4 regions of the Pseudomonas rhizozeae genome follow, and region 3 is predicted to be linked to each of the others. Evidence: predicted binding sites of a transcription regulator. Region 3 holds the regulator's gene; each other region holds the start of a gene.
What was found. The regulator FliA, encoded in region 3, starts transcription of late flagellar genes. The targets are predictions, from matches to a motif close to CTAAAGTTTNNNNNNNNNNNGCCGNTAA.
Positions count from the first base shown of each region.

Region 1: the regulator FliA is predicted to act here: its motif matches at 1,975-2,002, upstream of motA (flagellar motor stator protein MotA).
Region 2: the regulator FliA is predicted to act here: its motif matches at 3,721-3,748, upstream of RG836_RS23000 (methyl-accepting chemotaxis protein).
Region 4: the regulator FliA is predicted to act here: its motif matches at 3,515-3,542, upstream of RG836_RS02920 (methyl-accepting chemotaxis protein).

Region 1 is NZ_JAVLSB010000037.1:69,412-74,411, forward strand. Features, by position in the region: gene RG836_RS11890 (rhodanese-like domain-containing protein) at 1-322, opposite strand, end outside; gene RG836_RS11895 (HDOD domain-containing protein) at 366-1,904, opposite strand; gene motA (flagellar motor stator protein MotA) at 2,071-2,922, shown strand; gene motB (flagellar motor protein MotB) at 2,926-3,972, shown strand; gene RG836_RS11910 (helix-turn-helix transcriptional regulator) at 4,022-4,540, opposite strand; gene RG836_RS11915 (hypothetical protein) at 4,540-4,824, opposite strand.
Region 2 is NZ_JAVLSB010000064.1:82,491-87,490, forward strand. Features, by position in the region: gene RG836_RS22975 (DUF1654 domain-containing protein) at 1-163, shown strand, start outside; gene RG836_RS22980 (endonuclease I family protein) at 168-860, shown strand; gene RG836_RS22985 (SPOR domain-containing protein) at 977-1,342, opposite strand; gene csrA (carbon storage regulator CsrA) at 1,593-1,787, shown strand; gene RG836_RS22995 (DUF2214 family protein) at 2,010-2,465, opposite strand; gene RG836_RS23000 (methyl-accepting chemotaxis protein) at 2,556-3,599, opposite strand; tRNA gene RG836_RS23005 (tRNA-Val) at 3,873-3,949, opposite strand; gene RG836_RS23010 (NAD(P)/FAD-dependent oxidoreductase) at 4,131-5,000, shown strand, end outside.
Region 3 is NZ_JAVLSB010000020.1:80,177-85,176, forward strand. Features, by position in the region: gene RG836_RS04250 (chemotaxis protein CheA) at 1-6, opposite strand, end outside; gene RG836_RS04255 (protein phosphatase CheZ) at 31-819, opposite strand; gene RG836_RS04260 (chemotaxis response regulator CheY) at 849-1,220, opposite strand; gene fliA (RNA polymerase sigma factor FliA) at 1,387-2,127, opposite strand; gene fleN (flagellar synthesis regulator FleN) at 2,124-2,954, opposite strand; gene flhF (flagellar biosynthesis protein FlhF) at 3,072-4,400, opposite strand; gene flhA (flagellar biosynthesis protein FlhA) at 4,412-5,000, opposite strand, start outside.
Region 4 is NZ_JAVLSB010000014.1:11,527-16,526, forward strand. Features, by position in the region: gene RG836_RS02895 (FMN-dependent NADH-azoreductase) at 115-723, opposite strand; gene RG836_RS02900 (LysR substrate-binding domain-containing protein) at 851-1,759, shown strand; gene RG836_RS02905 (MmcQ/YjbR family DNA-binding protein) at 1,756-2,118, shown strand; gene RG836_RS02910 (DUF1294 domain-containing protein) at 2,115-2,555, opposite strand; gene RG836_RS02915 (undecaprenyl-diphosphate phosphatase) at 2,552-3,382, opposite strand; gene RG836_RS02920 (methyl-accepting chemotaxis protein) at 3,670-5,000, shown strand, end outside.

The DNA of each region.
Region 1 (5,000 bases), on a different contig from region 3:
TGTGACCGATCACATCGAGCAACCAGATAAAGCGCCCGGCCCAGCCGCCGCCTTCGTCGTCGTACACCACGTAAACCGCATCCTTGTTGTGGCCCAGTTCGCCGAACAATGCCTCAAGCGCTGCCTGCGGCGGCAGCAGGCCTGGCGCCGGCGGCTGGCCGAGTTGGGTGCGCTTGGGGTCGACAAAACGCGCGCCGGGCAAATGCCCTTCGGCGTAACGGGCGGCGCTGGTCAGGTCCACCAGAATCAGTTCGCGGGCGTCGAGGCGCGGCAGCAGGTCGCTCGGCTCGATCACCAAAGCCAAGCCAGAGAAGTCAGACATGTGAGGTCTCCAGAGCACAAAGAGGCGGATTGTAACGCAAGCGTCAGTGGCTGCGATTGGTAAAGCTGTGCAGCGCTCTCTCGATGCACTGCGCGGTTTTGCCGAAGGCCTGCACGGTGATCTCCGAAAACGGCCCACCGCCCTGATCGGCGACCACCAGCATCACCACCCGGTCGTTATTGACCAGCGAGCGCAACAGCAAATGTTCGCCGCCGAATAGCCCGCGCAGACTCGCTGGCAGCAGCGCGGAAAATTGCGCGTTGTTGGCCGGCGTCAGGCGCACCTGCGCCTGCTGCGCCAGCAGCCGCTGCAGCACCGTACTTTTGCCCACCGGGATTTTCAGGCTGGCGGTTTCCGCCGGCAGCCCGGCGTGTGAATGCACCCGCAGGTGCGTTTGATTACGGTCGATCATCAGCAACATCACCCGGCGCATACCGCACGCGACCAAGGCATCGCGCGCCGCCGTGGTCAGGTGCATGGCGTTACTGAAGCGGCTCGGTTCCGCCAACAGTTGCGCGCACTGCTTGCGCCAGTGGGCGAGGTCGTCGGTGTTGGGGGCGGCCGCCGGCAACAGGCCACTGTGAACGCGCCGCGTGCCCCAGGGCCAGATCAGCGACTGCGCCGGGTGCCACAAATCGGGCATGGCGTGATGGCGGGCGCTGATGGCGGCCTGTTGGTGCAATTGCTGCTGCACCTCGTCCATCGACATCTGCAAATAGAGGCTGGTGAGGTACTGCCAGCGCTCGCTGTGCGGGCTGTCCCAAGCCTGCTGCGCCGACAATGCCAGGCCGTTGGCCAGCAGCACTGTGTTGGCCGGCTGGTTGAGCCAGCGACGCAGCGTCGGGTCATCGTCGAGGCGATTTTGCTGGCGCAGCGGATGCTCGCTGTCGCGGGCGATGCGCAGCACTTTCACCAGTTCGCGCTGTTCGCTGAGCAGCAGCCGATAGCCTTGCTGGACCCAGATCGGCAAGCGCCACTGGTTGACCATGGCTTCGCAAATCTTCAGCAGGCTGACGCCGAACAATTGCCTCTCGACCTTGCTCGCCCGTTCGCCTTTGTGGATCACCCGCAGTTCCCACTCTTCCAGCAGTTGCGGATGAGCCAGGGCCATCGGCCACAGCGGCGAGAGAAACAACAGGCTGCCCCAGTGAATGTCCTGCCACAGCCGGGCCAGGCGTCCGGCAAAAAAACCGTTCGCCTGTTGCGTGGCGTGCTGGCTGATCATCTGTAAATGGCGCAGGGCTTTCGGGATATCGCCGTCGGGCTGGGCGGGCAGGCGCGCGAGCAGCACTTCGGTGCGCTTGAGGCCCAGGCGATTGAGCGCCACTTCGAGGTTTTCCGCTGGCTCGGTCATGCTGCCGTGAGTGTGCTGGTTGGCTTCGCGAATCACGCTCAAGGCCAGCGCGGGGCTGTCTTGCATGAGGTCGGCGATGTCGCGCATCGAGCTGCGATTGTTGGCGATCGCCCGGCAAACCCGGTCATGACTCGATTGCGGAACCGGCAAGCGAACCCCGTCGAGCAGCTTGACCCAGCCTTCAATCGTGTTCGGTTTTACAGAGGTGACGTTCGTTTCATTAGCCATGGTGGGAGGCGGTCATCGTCTGCTGGATCAGCGCCCGGAACGGGGCAAATTGGCTTTTCGCCGGAACTGGCTATAGTCTGGCGCAGTTTTGCCGATAAGTAGAAGAAGAGATTTTTTAACTTCCGAATATGACCTTGAACCCGACTCAGTAAGTGCTCTCCTACCTATGGCTAAAATTATCGGCATCATCGTCGTATTCGCGAGCGTGCTCGGCGGATACGTGCTCTCCCACGGCAAGATTGCCGCTCTGATCCAGCCTTTCGAAGTGCTGATTATCGGCGGTGCCGCACTGGGTGCATTCCTGCAGGCGAACCCCGGCTACATGACCATGCATGTGCTCAAGAAGTCCCTGAGCATGTTCGGTTCGCGTTTTTCCCACACGTTCTACCTGGAAGTGCTGGGGCTGATTTACGAGATCCTCAACAAGAGCCGCCGCGAAGGCATGATGGCGATCGAGGGCGACATCGAAGATGCCGCCGCGAGCCCGATCTTCGCCAAGTACCCGGCGGTGCTCAAGGATGAACGCATGACCGCGTTCGTCTGCGATTACTTGCGCATCATGTCGTCCGGCAACATGGCGCCCCACGAGCTCGAAGGCTTGTTCGACATGGAGCTGACCAGCCTCAAAGAAGACCTCGATCACCCGTCCCACGCCGTGAATGGCATTGCCGACGGCATGCCGGGTTTCGGTATCGTCGCGGCAGTACTGGGTATCGTAGTGACCATGGCGTCTCTGGGCGAGGGTGACCAGGCGTCTATCGGCCTGCACGTCGGTGCGGCGTTGGTGGGGACCTTCTTCGGTATTCTGGCGGCCTACGGTTTCTTCGGCCCGCTGGCGCATTCCCTGGCCCACGACGCCAAGGAAGAGCTGAACATCTACGAAGCGATCAAGGCGTCGCTGGTGGCTTCGGCTTCCGGCATGCCGCCGTCGCTGGCGGTAGAGTTCGGGCGCAAGGTTCTGTACCCGGCGCATCGCCCGAGCTTTGCTGAGCTGGAACAAGCGGTTCGCGGTCGTTAAGTCATGGAAAATAACCAGCCGATCATTATCAAGCGCGTAAAAAAATACGCGGGCGGGCATCACGGGGGCGCGTGGAAAATCGCCTTCGCCGACTTCGCCACGGCGATGATGGCGTTCTTCCTGGTGCTGTGGCTGCTGTCCACGGCCACCCCGGAACAGAAGATCGCCATCGCCGGTTACTTCAAGGACCCGGTCGGTTTCTCCGAGAGCGGCACGCCTTACATCATCGACCTCGGCGGCAGCCCGACCCTGGCACCGGAGAACACCCTCAACCCCGAGGTGAAATCCCAGCCGCAGCCGGACAAAGTGACGGTCGACGCCGAACAGGCCGAAGGCATGGCCGAGATGGTCGAAAAGGAACGCCTGGAATTGCTCCTGCAAGAACTGCAGAACAAGGTGGAAGAGAACCCGCAACTGCAGAAGTTCAAGGACCAGATCCTGTTCGAGATCACGCCGAACGGTTTGCGCATCCAGATTCGCGACGCCGAGAACCGGCCGATGTTCGACTCCGGCAGCGCACGCCTGAAGCCGTACTTCGAAGACATCCTGCTGGCCATGGCCGACACCATCAAAGCGGTGCCGAACAAGATCAGCATCAGCGGCCACACCGATGCCAAGCCGTATACCGGCAGCGGTGAGTACGGCAACTGGGAACTCTCGGCCAACCGCGCGAACGCCGCACGCCGGGCGCTGGTGGCGGGCAGCTACCCGGATGCGCAAGTGGCGCGGGTGGTGGGCTATGCCTCGTCGGTGCTGTTCGACCGCGAGCACCCGTTCAACCCGGTCAACCGCCGTATCGACATTGTGGTCCTGACCAAGAAAGCCCAAGCCGCGATCGAAGGTTCGCAAAGTGTCAACCACGATGCCCCGGCAGCCACGCCAGATTCTGGCGCCGCCGCACCTGGCGATACACCGGTCGATCCAAACGCACTGCCGGCCGATCAACAACCGGTCCCGGCCCACGAATTGCGCGAACGCCTCAACCTGTTCGACGACCCGGCGCCCAAGCCGGGCGACCCCGCCAAACCGGCAGAAGCGCCGAAACCGTAAAAAGCAAAAAAGCCGACAGTGATGTCGGCTTTTTTTGTCGGTTAACTTGTCAGGCGAAGATCAGTGGGGTTTGGTACTTCTCTGAGACTCGCTGATATTCCTTGGAGATATTTACTTGCATCGCGATGCAAGCAACATCCAGTACGTTTTGAGCCAAGGTGTAGGTTCCGCGGGACTGCATCCAGCACATGACTTCTGCAAGATGCCAAATTGAAGAGCTGCCTTCATGAACTGGCACCGGGAAACTGGTGGGATGGGCAAGCATGAGCTTGCGCATGTTTTGACGCGACACGCCCATTATCTCTGCAACATCTGTCAAACCGACCAGATCCGGAGTTACCTCAATCAGGCGCGCGCCCGGGCTGGCGATTTGAACATCCCGCAACGCGCTGTTGACTGCCTCCTGCGCTGATGCAGCTTCGCGAACAAACTCCAGTGCCAGTCGGCCAGGCTGACCTATGCCGATGAGCGCATCGTCACAACCTCCGTCACCCAAGCGCTCGACGAGCGAGTCCGTGTCCTGATCTTCAGTCGCGAGTTGATACTTCAACGTAAAAACATATTCCATCATTTTTCCTCCACTTCCACGTGTTTCCCCTTTGCCTCCCTGGCACGGTGCGCTGTGCAGTTGTTCACCACCCGTACTAACTGTTTCGCAAAATTGCCTGGATTTTTTGGCGTACTCCAGACGCTGGCGATGCAAAACTCTCCACAGCGGCATTCATTGTCGTTGTAAGGGCAATAGAGCTTACCCCAGCAATGGGAACCGCCGACTTCCACTCTCCAGCCTTGCGATTCAGCATGCCTGAGTGCTTGCTCAACCTCCTTTTTAGAATGGGAGGGTCTCGTCATTGATGTGCTCCAGTATCGAAATGAGCTTACAGGTTGTCAAGTGACAACCTTTTTTGGGATCGTCGGGCTAATTTAGATGGCATGGGATTGCGCTGTTTTCAGGCGTAAGGTGTTGGCCTGGAAGTGGCTATTCGAACAACGGATAGATGAGTAGATGTCTCGCATGTTTGTCCCTC
Region 2 (5,000 bases), on a different contig from region 3:
CGCCCAGAAAGCTCGCGCTGCGCTGATCTTCCGTTTGCCGGATGAACCGCAGGCGGACTGGGAGCAACTGCTCGAAGAGATCGACGAAAACGACAACGTCACCCTCGCCTACCGCGACGATGGTGGCGTGCAGATTTTCTGGGTCGTGCCGAAGGAAGATTGAGTCAATGAGTGTCCGCTTTTGTTCTGCCCTGCTGTTGCTGTTGATCGCAACGGGCACCCAAGCCGCTGCGCCCCGTACCTTCAGCGAAGCCAAGAAAGTCGCGTGGAAGTTGTACGCGCCGCAGTCCACCGAGTTCTATTGCGGCTGCAAATACACCGGTAACCGCGTCAACCTCGCAGCCTGCGGTTACGTGCCCCGCAAGAACGCCAAGCGCGCGGAGCGCATTGAGTGGGAACACATCGTCCCGGCCTGGCAGATCGGTCATCAGCGCCAATGCTGGCAACAGGGCGGACGCAAGAATTGCACCCGCTACGACCCGACCTACCAACGCGCCGAAGCTGACTTGCACAACCTGGTGCCAAGCATCGGCGAGGTCAACGGCGATCGCAGCAACTTCAGTTACGGCTGGTTGCCGGTGCAGACGGGGCAATACGGTTCCTGCCAGACGCAGATTGATTTCAAGGCCAAGAAGGTCATGCCACGGCCATCCATTCGAGGCATGATCGCGCGCACTTACTTCTACATGAGCAAGCAATACGGTCTGAAACTGTCCCGCCAGGACCGCCAACTCTATGAAGCCTGGAACAAAACCTATCCGGTCGAGGCTTGGGAGCGACAGCGTAACCAAAGCGTTGCCTGTGTGATGGGACGCGGCAACGAGTTTGTCGGCCCGGTGAATTTGAAGGCCTGTGGCTGAGCAGGCCAAGCCGAAAAAAAAGGCCTGATCAGTGATGAACAGAGCCTTTTTATTGGTGGAGTCGGGGTATCGCGATCAGCCGGCGATCCCAAGCAACAGCGCGCTCCTGAAATGCGTTACGGCGCTGCGGGACGCTCCACCACCAACGATTCGATGTTCTGTTTTTTCGCACGAACCAACGCCGCCGTCAGTTCGACTTGTCGCGCTTCGGCCTCAGCCTTGGTGTTGAACGGCCCCACCAGTATGCGCACCTTGCCATTTTCGGTGACCACGTTGGAGACAAAGCTGTGCTCGATCAACCAGCCGCTCAGGTCGCTGACTGCCTGGGGAGTAACCCCGCGCACTTCCAGGTCCCACAATGGACCTGCGGCCACGGCCGGCGCTGAAACCGTTGCGTTAGAGGCCTTGCGAGCTTCAACCTGCTTGCCTTCACCGCATCCCGCCAGTGCCAGTACTGCAATTACCACGGCCATTTTGCGCACAGCGTTTTCCTCTGAAAGCCAAAAATCGCGATTTTATCACTCGCGCGCACTTGATGAGTGCGACAAAACGGCCACAAAACAACGAGAATGATGATGTGCGGCGCTGTATAGTTGCGCCTTGGGAATTAATGCAGCGTCTGCGCGTCAGAATGAGGCACCCACAACATGACAACTGGCATTAATCTATACAGACCACCGACCTCTGCACTTTTTGAATCAGGTGCCCTACCACGCAATCAAGGAGAAGACCATGCTGATACTCACCCGCAAAGTCGGTGAAAGCATAAACATCGGTGATGACATTACGATCACCATTCTGGGCGTGAGCGGCCAGCAAGTCAGGATTGGCATCAACGCCCCGAAAAACGTTGCGGTGCATCGCGAAGAAATCTACCAACGCATTCAGGCCGGCCTCACTGCCCCCGACAAGCCGAACACTCCCTGAATCCCGTTGCAGTCAGTAGCCAGCCCTTGCGCCCCAGAGCATGGCTGGCTAAAGATTCAAGCCCCCTCTCCCCTTGTGACTCCCGTTCGCCCCCTCCTTCTCGATGGATCCAAATATCGGCTTTCCAAATCGCAAACAGCGCGGTAACAACTTGGAACCGATACTAACTATCCCCATCATGATTCGCTGTAAGACGATTCGTTTTAACCACTGAGAAATCGCCTATCCGAAACTGAATCCCCGCGCCATGCCCGTGGCCGCCACGACCATCAGCATCATCAGCAACGCCTGGCTATGGCTGATCCGCGCGTAGATCTTCGCCCGGCCTGCCTCAATCGCCTTGCCGCGACCCAGTGCAATCCGCCATTTGATCAGGGTGATCATGGGCATTATTTCCAGCAACAGAATGAGCGCGAACAGCGTCATCTTCAGGTGAAACAACGGCTGATACAGGTAATACTCCGTGCCTTTTTCGTACCCACCAAAGGCGCGCATCCCACCGCTGACCAGCAAAATTACCGCAGAGATGCCCCACAGGTTGTCGGCGAGCAACACGCTGCGCGCCTGCGCCGTTCCGGCGGCCAATCGACTGAACGCCGTGCCACGATTGAGCACCGCCCAGAATCCCAGGGCGAACGCCAACAAATGAATTGCAGCCAAAGACCAATGAGCAAGCATCGCGCGGCTTCCTTCAGGCTAGGATTTTGATTGAGCTGTCAGTAGTAGCCCAAAAAGCGCGCGCGTGCCGGTGCCTCGCCAAAGGTCCTGCTACGAATCAATGGCCGGCAGTTGCTGCTCGATGACACCGAGCCAGCCCATGCCGGGATAGGTCTCGAACCCGGGCGTCATGGCATAGGCCTGAATGTGGTTTTCGCTCAGGGAGCTGTAACCGTTGGGCTGCCCGGCCTTGGGCCGTAATTCAATGCTCTCGCCCAGATGACTCTGCGCGTCAGAGCTAGCAATGATCCGGTGCTTGGCGTCGACCATCATCACTCGACTTCTAGCACGCTCCTCGTCACTCAGGCGCACTCCGTTGATGACCGAATCGGCCTGGCTCTTCCAGTCGAACATAATCCCGATCACCCCAATCACCGGCGCCTGCTTGCCCGTCTTGCCGCGCACCGCCGCACTGAACGCACAGGTTTGCGCGCCATTGAGCAGCGGCTCGACCGCCACTTCGCCGGCAAAATACTGATCGCCTGATGAATGTCGCAGCGCTTGCTTGAACCACGGCGCCTCGGCGACGTTGGCGCCGATGACTTTATCAAAGGTCCCGGCCCGCCCCGACGCGATGACCTGCCCATTGAGGTCGGCCACCCAGATGTCCAGGTACACGGTGTAGCTGTCGAGAATGATCCCCAAGCGCTCACTGGCATGGACACAGCTTTGCGGCGTTTGATTGATCAGCAGATCCACCAGCGATGCATCCGTCGCCCACCAGCGTACGTCACAGGTGCGCTCGTACAGGTTGCGGTCGATGATCTCGATCAAATTCAAGGACAAATCCGCCAGCCGCTGCCCACGTACATCAAAGCACATGCTGCGGCCTAGATCAGTCAACTCGTTGACCGACACCTGCAAGTCTTCGGTGAGGCCGCTGGCGATTTTTGAAATACGTTCAGAGATATTTTTGACTTCTTCGGCCACCACCGAAAAACCCAACCCGGCTTTGCCGGCATGCGCCGCTTCGATCAGCGCATTGATGGCCAGCAATCGGGTCTGGCGAGTGATCATTTGTATGTCACTGACGCCGCGATTGGCGAGTGATTCCACTTCCCGTGAAAGGGTGACGATCCGTTCAGGCTCGATCATTATTTTCGACTTCAAAGAGTGATGAGGGCGGCAGCGCTTAAACATCCATGAGCAAAAAAGTACGAAAAAAGCAGGCTATTGGTTGCCTTTGAAAGTCGGAAGTTTGGACTTCCGTTCTAATTCATCGGCTGATGTCATCGTGCCTTTAGCGGCACCCGAAAAAGACGTGGAATCGATAGAGATGCCCAAGGCTTTGGCAAATTCCACACGCAACAAAAAAGGGCCCACCTTTCGGTGAGCCCTTCTAGACCGCCCAGCAGAGCGGATTTTGTTTGGTAGGCGCGATTGGACTCGAACCAACGACCCCCACCATGTCAAGGTGGTGCTCTAACCAACTGAGCTACGTGCCTGCTGTGAGGCGGCATTCTACGGAATTCCAAAAAGGTGTCAACACCTTTTTTGGGCTAACCCTATGAATATGCAAAATATTTAATTGCGTTGGCGGGCCGGAAAATCCGGCTGGCTGGCGGAGGATTTTTTTCTCGGGTAGGATCGGCGCACTCGTAAAATATATTAAACAGAGGCTGCAGGATGGCGAACACTCCCTACCCCGAATCCTATTACGCCGCGTCCGCCAATGCGGTGCCGCCGCGCCCGGCACTGCAAGACGACGTCGAGACCGATGTCTGCGTGATCGGCGCGGGCTACACCGGGCTGTCGTCGGCACTGTTCCTGCTGGAAAGCGGCTTTCGCGTCACCGTGCTAGAAGCGGCCAAGGTCGGCTTTGGCGCGTCAGGGCGCAATGGCGGGCAAATCGTTAACAGCTACAGCCGTGACATCGACGTGATCGAGCGCAGCGTCGGCCCCAGGCAGGCGCAGCTGTTGGGGCAGATGGCGTTCGAGGGCGGCCGGATCATTCGCGAGCGAGTCGCCAAGTACAACATCCAGTGCGACCTGAAGGACGGCGGCGTGTTTGCCGCGATCACTCCCAAGCAAATGGGTCATCTCGAATCCCAAAAACGCTTGTGGGAACGCTTCGGCCACACGCAACTGGAGCTGCTGGACCAGCAGCGCGTCCGCGAGGTCGTGGCGTGCGACCAGTACGTCGGCGGCATGCTCGACATGAGCGGCGGGCACATTCATCCGCTCAACCTGGCCCTCGGTGAGGCCGCTGCCGTCGAGTCCTTGGGCGGCACTATTTATGAGCAATCGCCGGCGGTGCGCATCGAGCGCGGTGCCAATCCGGTGGTGCACACGCCTCAGGGCAAGGTCAGGGCCAAGTTCATCATCGTTGCCGGCAACGCCTACCTCGGTAATTTGGTGCCGGAACTGGCGGCCAAGTCGATGCCGTGCGGCACGCAAGTGATCACTACCGAACCCTTGGGTGAAGAACTAGCGAAGGCGTTGTTGCCTCAGGACTATTGCGTCGAAGACTGCAACTACTTGCTCGACTACTACCGA
Region 3 (5,000 bases):
GCTCATGTGTAGGGGTGCTCCTAAAGAAACCTAAAATCCAAGGCTGGACAGCAAATCGTCCACATCGTCCTGACCGGACACAACGTCTTCTCTTTTATCGGCATGAATCTGCGGACCTTCACCCTGAGAGAGATGTTTTTGTGGATCTTTTTCAGCCAGCATCGCATCGCGGTCGTGTTCGATCCCGGCGAAGCGATCAACCTGGCTGGCCATCAACACCAGCTTGAGCAAATTGCTTTCCACTTCGGTGACCAATTGGGTCACGCGCTTGATCACCTGGCCGGTGAGGTCCTGGTAATCCTGGGCCAGCAGAATGTCGTTGAGGTTGCTGGAAACAGCACGGTTGTCCTCGGCGCTGCGCGTCAGGAAACCGTCGACGCGACGAGCCAGCTCGCGGAACTCTTCGGCGCCGACTTCGCGGCGCATGAATCGGCCCCAATCGGTGCTCAAGGCCTGGGCATCGGTGCTCAGAGCATTGACCAGCGGGGTCGCGGTTTCCACCAGGTCCATGGTGCGATTCGCCGCCGCTTCGGTCAGCTTGACCACATAGCCCAGGCGCTCGGTAGCGTCGGTGATCTGCGAGACTTCCTCGGCTTGCGGCATGTGCGGGTCAATCTGAAAATTGACGATCGCACTGTGCAGCTCACGGGTGAGCTTGCCCACTTCCTGATACAGGCCGCGGTCACGGGTCTGGTTGAGCTCATGGATCAGTTGCACGGCGTCGCCGAACTTGCCTTTTTCAAGGCTGGCGACCAGTTCGACCGCGTGTTTTTTCAGGGTCGATTCAAAATCGCCCAGTGAAGATTCTTTGTGCTCCATAGCTCCCCCGTGGCGCAGTGGCGTGGCGATCAACCGATGCGTTCGAAGATCTTCTCGATCTTGTCTTTCAGCGCCTGGGCGGTGAAAGGCTTGACCACATAGCCGTTAACGCCGGCCTGGGCTGCTTCGATGATCTGTTCGCGCTTGGCTTCAGCGGTCACCATCAGCACGGGGAGACTTTTGAGTTTTTCATCGGCGCGCACGTGGCGCAGCAGTTCGATACCGGTCATGCCAGGCATGTTCCAGTCCGTCACCAGAAAGTCGATGCTGCCGCTGTTGAGGACCGGAATGGCGGTGGTGCCATCGTCAGCCTCGACCGTGTTGGTGAACCCAAGGTCACGCAACAGGTTTTTTATGATCCGCCGCATCGTTGAGAAGTCATCAACGATGAGGATTTTCATGTTCTTGTCCAATTCGACCTCCAAGCAGACTTAAACGCGCCCAGCACCTGGACACGCCATTTCATTCAATCTGGCAAAGCACTCAATGGCTGCGTGGAGCACAACAGATCGCGACCGGCAGGTTTTTGCACCCGCCAGCCTCGTTCGCAGTGTCCCCACACTGCCTTCAGCGCGCTCGCCACTCCCCCAAACGCCCCCGCAAACGGGCCGCGCACTGGCTATGTAACTGGCTGACCCGCGATTCGCTGACCCCCAGGACCTCACCGATTTCCTTGAGGTTCAGCTCTTCGTCGTAGTACAGCGCCAACACCAGTCGCTCACGCTCCGGCAAATTGGCAATCGCATCCGCCAGCGCCGCCTGGAAGCGTTCATCCTCCAGATCGCGTGACGGCTCGAGATGAGCACTCGCGCCATCCTCGTGCAGCCCTTCGTGTTCGCCGTCCTGCAAGAGGTCGTCGAAACTGAACAGGCGACTGCCCAAGGTGTCATTTAAAATCCCGTAATAATCGTCGAGACTCAATTGGAGTTCGGCCGCAACTTCGTGATCTTTAGCGTCACGACCGGTTTTAGCTTCAATTGAGCGAATCGCGTCGCTGACCATTCGGGTATTGCGGTGCACCGAGCGTGGCGCCCAGTCCCCTTTGCGGACCTCGTCCAGCATGGCCCCGCGGATTCGAATGCCCGCGTAGGTTTCAAAACTGGCGCCTTTACTGGCGTCATATTTGGTCGACACTTCGAGCAGGCCGATCATGCCGGCCTGGATCAAGTCTTCGACCTGAACACTGGCCGGCAGACGCGCCAGCAAGTGGTAGGCAATGCGTTTGACCAGGGGCGCGTAACGCTCGATCAACTCGTACTGCGCATCACGGGCCGACTTCTTGTAAAGGTTGTAGCCGCTGGCTGTCATAGCACGGGTCCTGCCGTCTGTTGCACGAGGCGTTCAACGAAAAACTCCAGGTGCCCACGCGGGTTGGCAGGCAATGGCCAGGTGTCGACCTTTTGCGCAATGGCCTTGAAGGCCAAGGCGCATTTGGAACGCGGAAAGGCTTCATACACCGCGCGCTGTTTCTGCACGGCCTTGCGCACACTTTCGTCATACGGCACGGCGCCGACGTATTGCAGGGCGACGTCGAGGAAGCGGTCGGTGACTTTGGTTAACTTGGCGAACAGGTTGCGGCCTTCTTGCGGGCTCTGGGCCATGTTGGCCAGGACGCGGAAGCGGTTCATGCCGTAATCGCGGTTGAGCAACTTGATCAGGGCGTAGGCGTCGGTGATCGAGGTCGGTTCGTCGCACACCACCAGCAACACTTCCTGGGCCGCGCGGACAAAACTGACTACCGAGTCACCAATACCTGCAGCGGTGTCGATCACCAGTACATCAAGGTTGTCGCCGATGTCGCTGAACGCCTGGATCAGACCGGCATGCTGCGCCGGGCTCAGGTGCACCATGCTCTGGGTGCCGGACGCGGCCGGCACGATACGAATCCCGCCGGGGCCTTGAAGCAAGACGTCACGCAGCTCGCAGCGCCCTTCGATAACGTCCGCCAGCGTCCGCTTGGGGGTGAGCCCCAACAGAACGTCGACGTTCGCCAGCCCCAGGTCGGCGTCCAGCAGCATGACACGACGGCCAAGTTCAGCTAGAGCCAGGGACAAGTTCACTGACACGTTAGTCTTCCCGACGCCACCTTTGCCGCCGGTCACCGCGATCACCTGTACGGGATGCATGCTGCCCATGTTTTTTTCTTTACCTTGTCTTACTTAGACGGAGGCCACATTACTGGCTGCGCGTTCACCAATGGAACAATGCATGGCAGACCATCGATGTAGGTACAAAAAGTGTTCATGAATACCTCAGCCGACCTGCTTGGTCGGGCTGTGGTAGATATCAGCGAACATGTCAGCCATGGCTTCCTCGCTGGGTTCTTCCTGCATTTGCACACTCACCGCGCGGCTGACCAACTGGTGCCGGCGCGGCAAGTGCAGATCGTCCGGGATCCGCGGGCCGTCGGTCAGGTAGGCCACCGGTAATTCGTGAGTAATGGCCAGGCTCAACACTTCGCCCAGGCTCGCCGTCTCATCCAGTTTAGTCAGGATGCACCCGGCCAGCCCGCAGCGCTTGTAACTGTGATAAGCGGCAGTCAGCACTTGTTTCTGGCTGGTGGTGGCCAAAACCAGGTAATTCTTCGATCTGATCCCGCGGCCTGCCAGGCTTTCCAATTGCATGCGCAACGCTGGGTCACTGGCTTGCAGGCCGGCCGTGTCGATCAATACGACGCGCTTGCGCAGCAAGGGTTCCAGTGCCTGGACCAGCGACTGGCCCGGATCGACGTGAGTCACCGAGACATTAAGGATGCGGCCGAGGGTCTTGAGCTGTTCCTGGGCGCCAATGCGGAAGCTGTCCATGCTCACCAGCGCGATGTTTTGCGCGCCGTACTTGAGCACATAACGGGCGGCGAGCTTGGCCAGGGTGGTGGTCTTGCCCATGCCGGCAGGGCCGACCATGGCAATCACGCCGCCCTCTTCCAATGGCTCGATTTCCGGGGTGGCGATCATCCGCGCCAGGTGCGCCAGCAGCATGCGCCAGGCCTGACGAGGTTCTTCGATATCGGTGATCATCGCCAGCAGGTCGCGGGACAACGGCCCGGACAGACCAATGCGCTGCAAACGACGCCACAGGTTGGCCTGGGCCGGACGGCTGCCTTGCAATTGATTCCAGGCCAGGGTGCCGAGCTGCACTTCCATCAGCTCGCGCAGGCTGTTGAGTTCGAAACGCATCGAGTCAAAGGCACGCGGATCGACGCCCCCCACGGCGGCCGGCGCTGGGGCTGGCTGACGCTTGGGTTCGTTGTAGGTCGGTTCGATCAATGGCTCGGCAGCGGTCAGCGGCAGGCCGGCGAACAACTGGCGGTTGGTGACCTTGTCACTGTCGCCATCGCTGCGCAGGCTCAGTTCGGCCTGGGCGGTGACGATGCGCGACTGAGTCTTGCGCAGCTCATCCTCGAGTTCCATGTTAGGAACCCGCGGGGCCAGCGCCGACAATTTGTAATCCAGCGCCGCCGTCAGCTCGACACCACCGGCAATGCGGCGGTTGCCAATGATGGCGGCATCAGCGCCCAGCTCATCACGAACCAGCTTCATGGCCTGACGCATATCGGCGGCGAAAAAACGCTTAACTTGCATAAACCACTACCTCAGCCGTTGGGCCCTACTGTCGCAACGATGGTCACTTGCTTGTTGTCCGGTATTTCCTGGTAAGCCAGCACATGCAGACCGGGGACGGCGAGACGGCCGAAGCGCGAGAGCATGGCGCGAACCGGACCGGCCACCAGCAGAATCACCGGTTGACCTTGCATTTCCTGGCGCTGCGCGGCATCGATCAACGAACGCTGCAGTTTTTCCGCCATGCTTGGCTCCAGCAGCACGCCCTCTTCAGAGCCTTGTCCTGCCTTCTGCAGACTATTGAGCAATATCTGTTCCAACCTTGGCTCCAGAGTGATCACAGGCAGCTCGGACTCAGTGCCTACAATGCTTTGGACGATTGCGCGGGACACCCCGACGCGAACCGCTGCCACCAATGCGGCAGTATCTTGACTCTTGGCCGCGTTGTTCGCGATCGCTTCGGCGATGCTGCGAATGTCGCGCACCGGCACCTGCTCGGCCAACAGCGCCTGCAACACCTTGAGCAACTGCGACAGCGACACCACGCCCGGTACCAGTTCCTCGGCAAGCTTTGGCGAACTCTTGGCCAGTAATTGCATGAGTTGCTGGACTTCTTCGTGC
Region 4 (5,000 bases), on a different contig from region 3:
GCAAAACTTTTATCGAACCTAACGCAAAAAACTCCGCATCCGGCCCTTTTGCAAGGACCGCAATGCAGAGTTTAGTGGGGATTGCCGGAGGCGGTTAGCCTCTTTACGCAAGCCTTACGCGGCGGCGAACTGGCCGCTGATCTTGGCTTTGGCACCAGTGATCGCGTTGTTCTTCACTTCGTCGCCATAAGCCAAGCCTTCAGCGCGGACGATTTCGATGTCGGTGATGCCGATAAAGCCCAGAACCAGCTTCAGATACTCTTCATGCGCGGCGCCCGAAGGCTGGCCGGCGTGGATGCCGCCGGAGGTGGAAACGATCACCACTTTCTTGCCGCCGGCCAGGCCTTCAGGGCCGGCTTCGGTGTAACGGAAGGTTTGGCCAGCGACCAGGATGCGGTCGATCCAGGCTTTCAACTGGGTTGGAATGGTGAAGTTGTACATCGGTGCAGCGATGACCACGGCGTCGGCGGCGAGGAATTCAGCCATGGTCGACGCACTCAGATCAGCTTCGTGCTGCTGGGCAGCGGTGCGCAGTTCAGCAGCGGTGCCGGCAGCCACCAGGGTCGATGCCGAGAAGTGGCTGATGGCGTCGGCGGCCAGGTCACGGTAAGTCACCACGGTGCCTGCATCGGCGGCTTTCCAGGCTTGGACAAGTTCCTGGCTCAGCGAACGGGAGGCCGAGTTGTCGCCCAGGATGCTCGAATCGATATGCAGCAGTTTCATGTGGGTACTCCAAGTAAGGATCGCCACCGGGCGATCAAGTGGAGGTGAGCCTACAGGTGAAACCAATGGCTGATTAGCCCGCAACAATGCGATAGTTTGTCCCACTGACAGGACAATCGAGCATCGCATGCAGGACCTCAACGATCTTTATTACTTTGCCAAAGTGGTTGAAGCCGGTGGCTTCGCCGCCGCCGGGCGCCTGCTGGGCATCCCCAAGTCGCGCTTGTCACGGCGCATCGCCGAACTGGAAGAGCGCTTGGGCGCGCGTTTGCTGCAGCGCACCACGCGCAATCTGAAACTTACTGCGGTGGGCGAGCGTTATCTGCGCCACTGCCAGGCCATGCTGCTGGAAGCGGAAATGGCCGATGAGGCAGTGGCGAGCATGTCCAGCGAGCCCCGTGGCCGGCTGCGGGTCAGTAGCCCGGTGGGGCTGGCCCACGAGATTCTGGCCGACGTGGTCAGCACCTTTCTGGAAAAGTGCCCGCAAGTACAGCTGGAGATGTTGCTACTCAACCGCCGCGTTGACCTGATCGCCGAAGGCGTCGACGTAGCGCTGCGCGTCCGTGAACAAGGCGATGAAGACCCGCTGCTGGTGACTCGACGGCTGCGCCAGGCGCAAATGCTACTGGTGGCCAGCCCCGCTTTCCTCGAAGGTCGCAACATTGCTCATCCCGATGACCTCAAAGGTGTGCCGGTGCTCGGCGCGCTGGAGGCCGATCGCATGGTGCACCTGCGCATGCTTGATCAAAAGGGCAAAAGCGCTGACCTGGTGATGGAGGCGCGGCTGGGCATTGACGATTTCATCGTGCGCAAAGCCAGCGCCCTCGCCGGCCACGGTTTCACCCCGCTGCCGATGATGTATTGCGAGGAAGAACTGGCCAACGGTGGCCTGGTGCAGTTGCTGCCTGAGTGGTCGCTGCCCGGCGGCTGGCTGCAAGCGGTGTACCCGCATCGGCGCGGCGTTTTGCCGGCGGTGCGCGCCTGGATCGATCACTTGGTTGAAACCTTCGAAGGCTGTGGAGAGCGCCGGCTATGACCGTGAAGAAAAAACTCAACGAAGCGGACGTCGCCGAGTTTTGCCTGAGCCTGCCTGGCGCGCGGGAGGACTATAAATGGGGCGGTGTGCGGGTGTTTTCGATTGCCGGCAGCAAAATGTTCGCCTTGCAAAACCTGCGCGGTGAGTCGCTGGCGCTCAAGGTCGACAAGGATTTGTTCCTCGGCCACTGCGACCGCCCCGGCATCCACCCGGCGCCGTATCTGGCGCGGGCGCAGTGGATCATCATGAACACGCCCTACCCGCTCGGCGCTGACGAGTTGCGCGGTCTGCTGCAGCGCTCGCACCAATTGGTGGTGAGCAAGTTGCCGAAGAAAACCCAGGTCGGCCTGCTGCTCTAGAACAACGCCAGCAGGTGTGCGCCGAGGAACAGTTGATCAATCCAGAACACTTGGTGCGCCAACACAATCAGCCAGAACACCAGTTGGAACGAGACTTTGCGGGTTTTGTGCCGGAACACCTGCTGCGCCAGCAACGCACCGGGCCAGCCACCGGCGGCTTCCAGGGCGTGCAGGACGTTCTCCGGGGTGCGCCAGCGGGCGGTCTGCGCCTTACGCTTATCGCTCCAATACAGCACAAACGCGACCACGCTGACTACGCCGTAGGCTGCCAACGCCATGGGCGTGCCCTGGCGCAGCCACAGCAGCACCGAGCCGCCCAGCGGCAAGGCGCAGAGCAGGACGAAGATCAGCAGTTTCAGGCGCAGGTGCTGAATCGACCCGCCGGCGTTGCGGCCGGACGGGCGCTCGGGACGGCGCCGGGCGCTGGCGTCACTCATGGTTGCGCGGCGGACCAGTCGACCCAGCCGAACTGCCAGGTAGCGAGGATCAGCAGGCCAAACGCAATGCGATACCAGGCGAATGCCGCGTAGCTATGGCTGGCGATGAACTTGAGCAGCCCCTTGACCGCAATCATGGCGAAGATGAACGCGGTGACAAAGCCGATTGCGAACACCGGGAAATCCGCCGGGACGAACAGCTCGCGGTACTTATAGCCCGAGTACACCGCCGCACCGACCATGGTTGGCATTGCCAGGAAGAAAGAAAACTCGGTGGCGGTTTTGCGCGACAGGCCAAACAGCAAGCCGCCGATGATGGTCGAGCCGGACCGCGAGGTGCCGGGGATCATCGCCAGGCACTGGGCGAAGCCGACTTTCAGCGCGTCTTTCCAGGTGATGTCGTCGACGCTTTCGGCGTGCACTTCGTGCTGGCGCTGTTCGGCCCACAGCATGATGATCCCGCCGATGACCAGCGCGGCAGCCACGGTGATCGGGTTAAACAGGTATTCATGGATCAAGTCGGCGAAAATCACCCCAAGCACTACGGCCGGCAGGAAGGCGATCAGCAGGTTTGCGGTAAAGCGCCGGGCGCTTGGCTGGGTCGGCAAGCCAATCACCACGTCAAAGATCTTCTTCCGGAACTCCCAGACCACAGCGAGAATGGCGCCCAATTGAATAATGATGTTGAACGCCATCGCCCGTTCGCCGCCGAACTCAAGCAAGTCAGCGACGATAATCTGGTGCCCGGTACTGGAAATCGGCAAAAACTCCGTCAGCCCTTCCACAATGCCAAGAATAAGTGCCTGCACGGCGGTCCAAAGATCCATCAATCCCCCAAGAAGCGCTGCGCGGCGGCAGGCCCCATCGATATTGTTTAATGCCAGCCTGTTGTTCGAGCTGAATTGCCGCGCGCAGGATCCACACGAAACGGTAAAAATTCCGTGAAAAATCAACTTGGATTCAGGTTTTGGCGCGCGGGGCCGAGATCCTATCAGACATGCCCGATTAACGCTGCGGCGTAATTGGACTTGGGTCGCATAGGCCCGCACCGCGAAGCGTGGTTGGATGCTGGTGGTCTTTTATTACCAGAACAAGAAACCGAGGTGACAGCGTTATGAACAGCTTGCGCAGTGTGTCGATCAGCCGACGCTTGTGGCTGATACTGATTGTGGCCGTCGTGATGCTTTTGACGTTGGGCGTGTTGATGCTCAAGCAGATTCACGACGACCTGTATTACGCCAAGGCGCAGAAAACCCAGCATGTGGTGCAGACCGCCAGCGGCATTCTCGCGTATTACCATGGCCTGGAAACCGCCGGCACCCTGAGTCGCGATGCGGCGCAGAAGCAAGCGTTGAGCGCGGTGCGTGGCTTGCGCTACGACCAGAACGAATACTTCTGGATCAACGACCTGACACCGGTCATGGTCATGCACCCGGTCAACGCCAAGCTCGAAGGCCAGAACCTTTCGGCGATCCGTGATCCGGACGGCTTTGCAGTGTTCAACGAAATGGTGGTCATAGCCAAGGCCAAGGGCGCCGGCATGGTCGACTACCGCTGGCCGAAACCCGGTGCCGAGGCGCCGGTGGAGAAAACCTCCTACGTCAAACTGTTCGAACCCTGGGGCTGGATCATCGGTTCCGGGGTGTATATCGACGACACCCAGGCCGAGTTCAAGGCGCAAGTGTGGAAAGCCTCGGCGGTCGGCCTGGTGATCGCGTTGATCATGGCGCTGCTGGTGGTGTTGATCGCCCGCAGCATCGTTCGGCCGTTGCAGGAAACTGTCAACGCCATGGCCAATATTGCCAGCGGCGAAAGTGACCTGACCCGCAGCCTCGACACCCACGGCCAGGATGAAGTGACGCAACTGGCGCGGCACTTCAATGCCTTTACCGAAAAGCTGCGCCTGGTGGTCAGCCAGTTGCAGACTTCAGCCAGCGCTTTGGGCCAGTCGTCCAGTGACCTGGGCAACGACGCCTTGCAGGCCCAGCAGCGCAGCCACCAGCAATCGCAGCAAATGGAGCTGGTAGCCACTGCGATCAACGAGGTGACCTACGGCGTGCAGGACGTGGCGAAGAACGCCGAGCAGGCCGCCAGCGAAATGCGCGATGCCGAATCCCAGGCGCAGCAGGGCCAGATCAACATCGACAGCAGCCTGCAGCAGATCGACAAGCTTTCGGGGACCATCGATCAAGCGGTGGAGGTGATTCGCACCCTGGCTGCGGAAAGCACGCAGATCGGCACGGTGCTGGAGGTGATCCGTTCGATTGCCGAGCAGACCAACCTGCTGGCGCTGAACGCCGCGATTGAAGCCGCCCGTGCCGGCGAGCAAGGCCGTGGTTTTGCGGTGGTAGCCGATGAAGTGCGGCTGTTGGCGCAGCGCACGCAGAAATCCACGGCGGAAATCCAGGCAATGATCGAGCGCTTGCAGAATCATTCTGAGGCAGC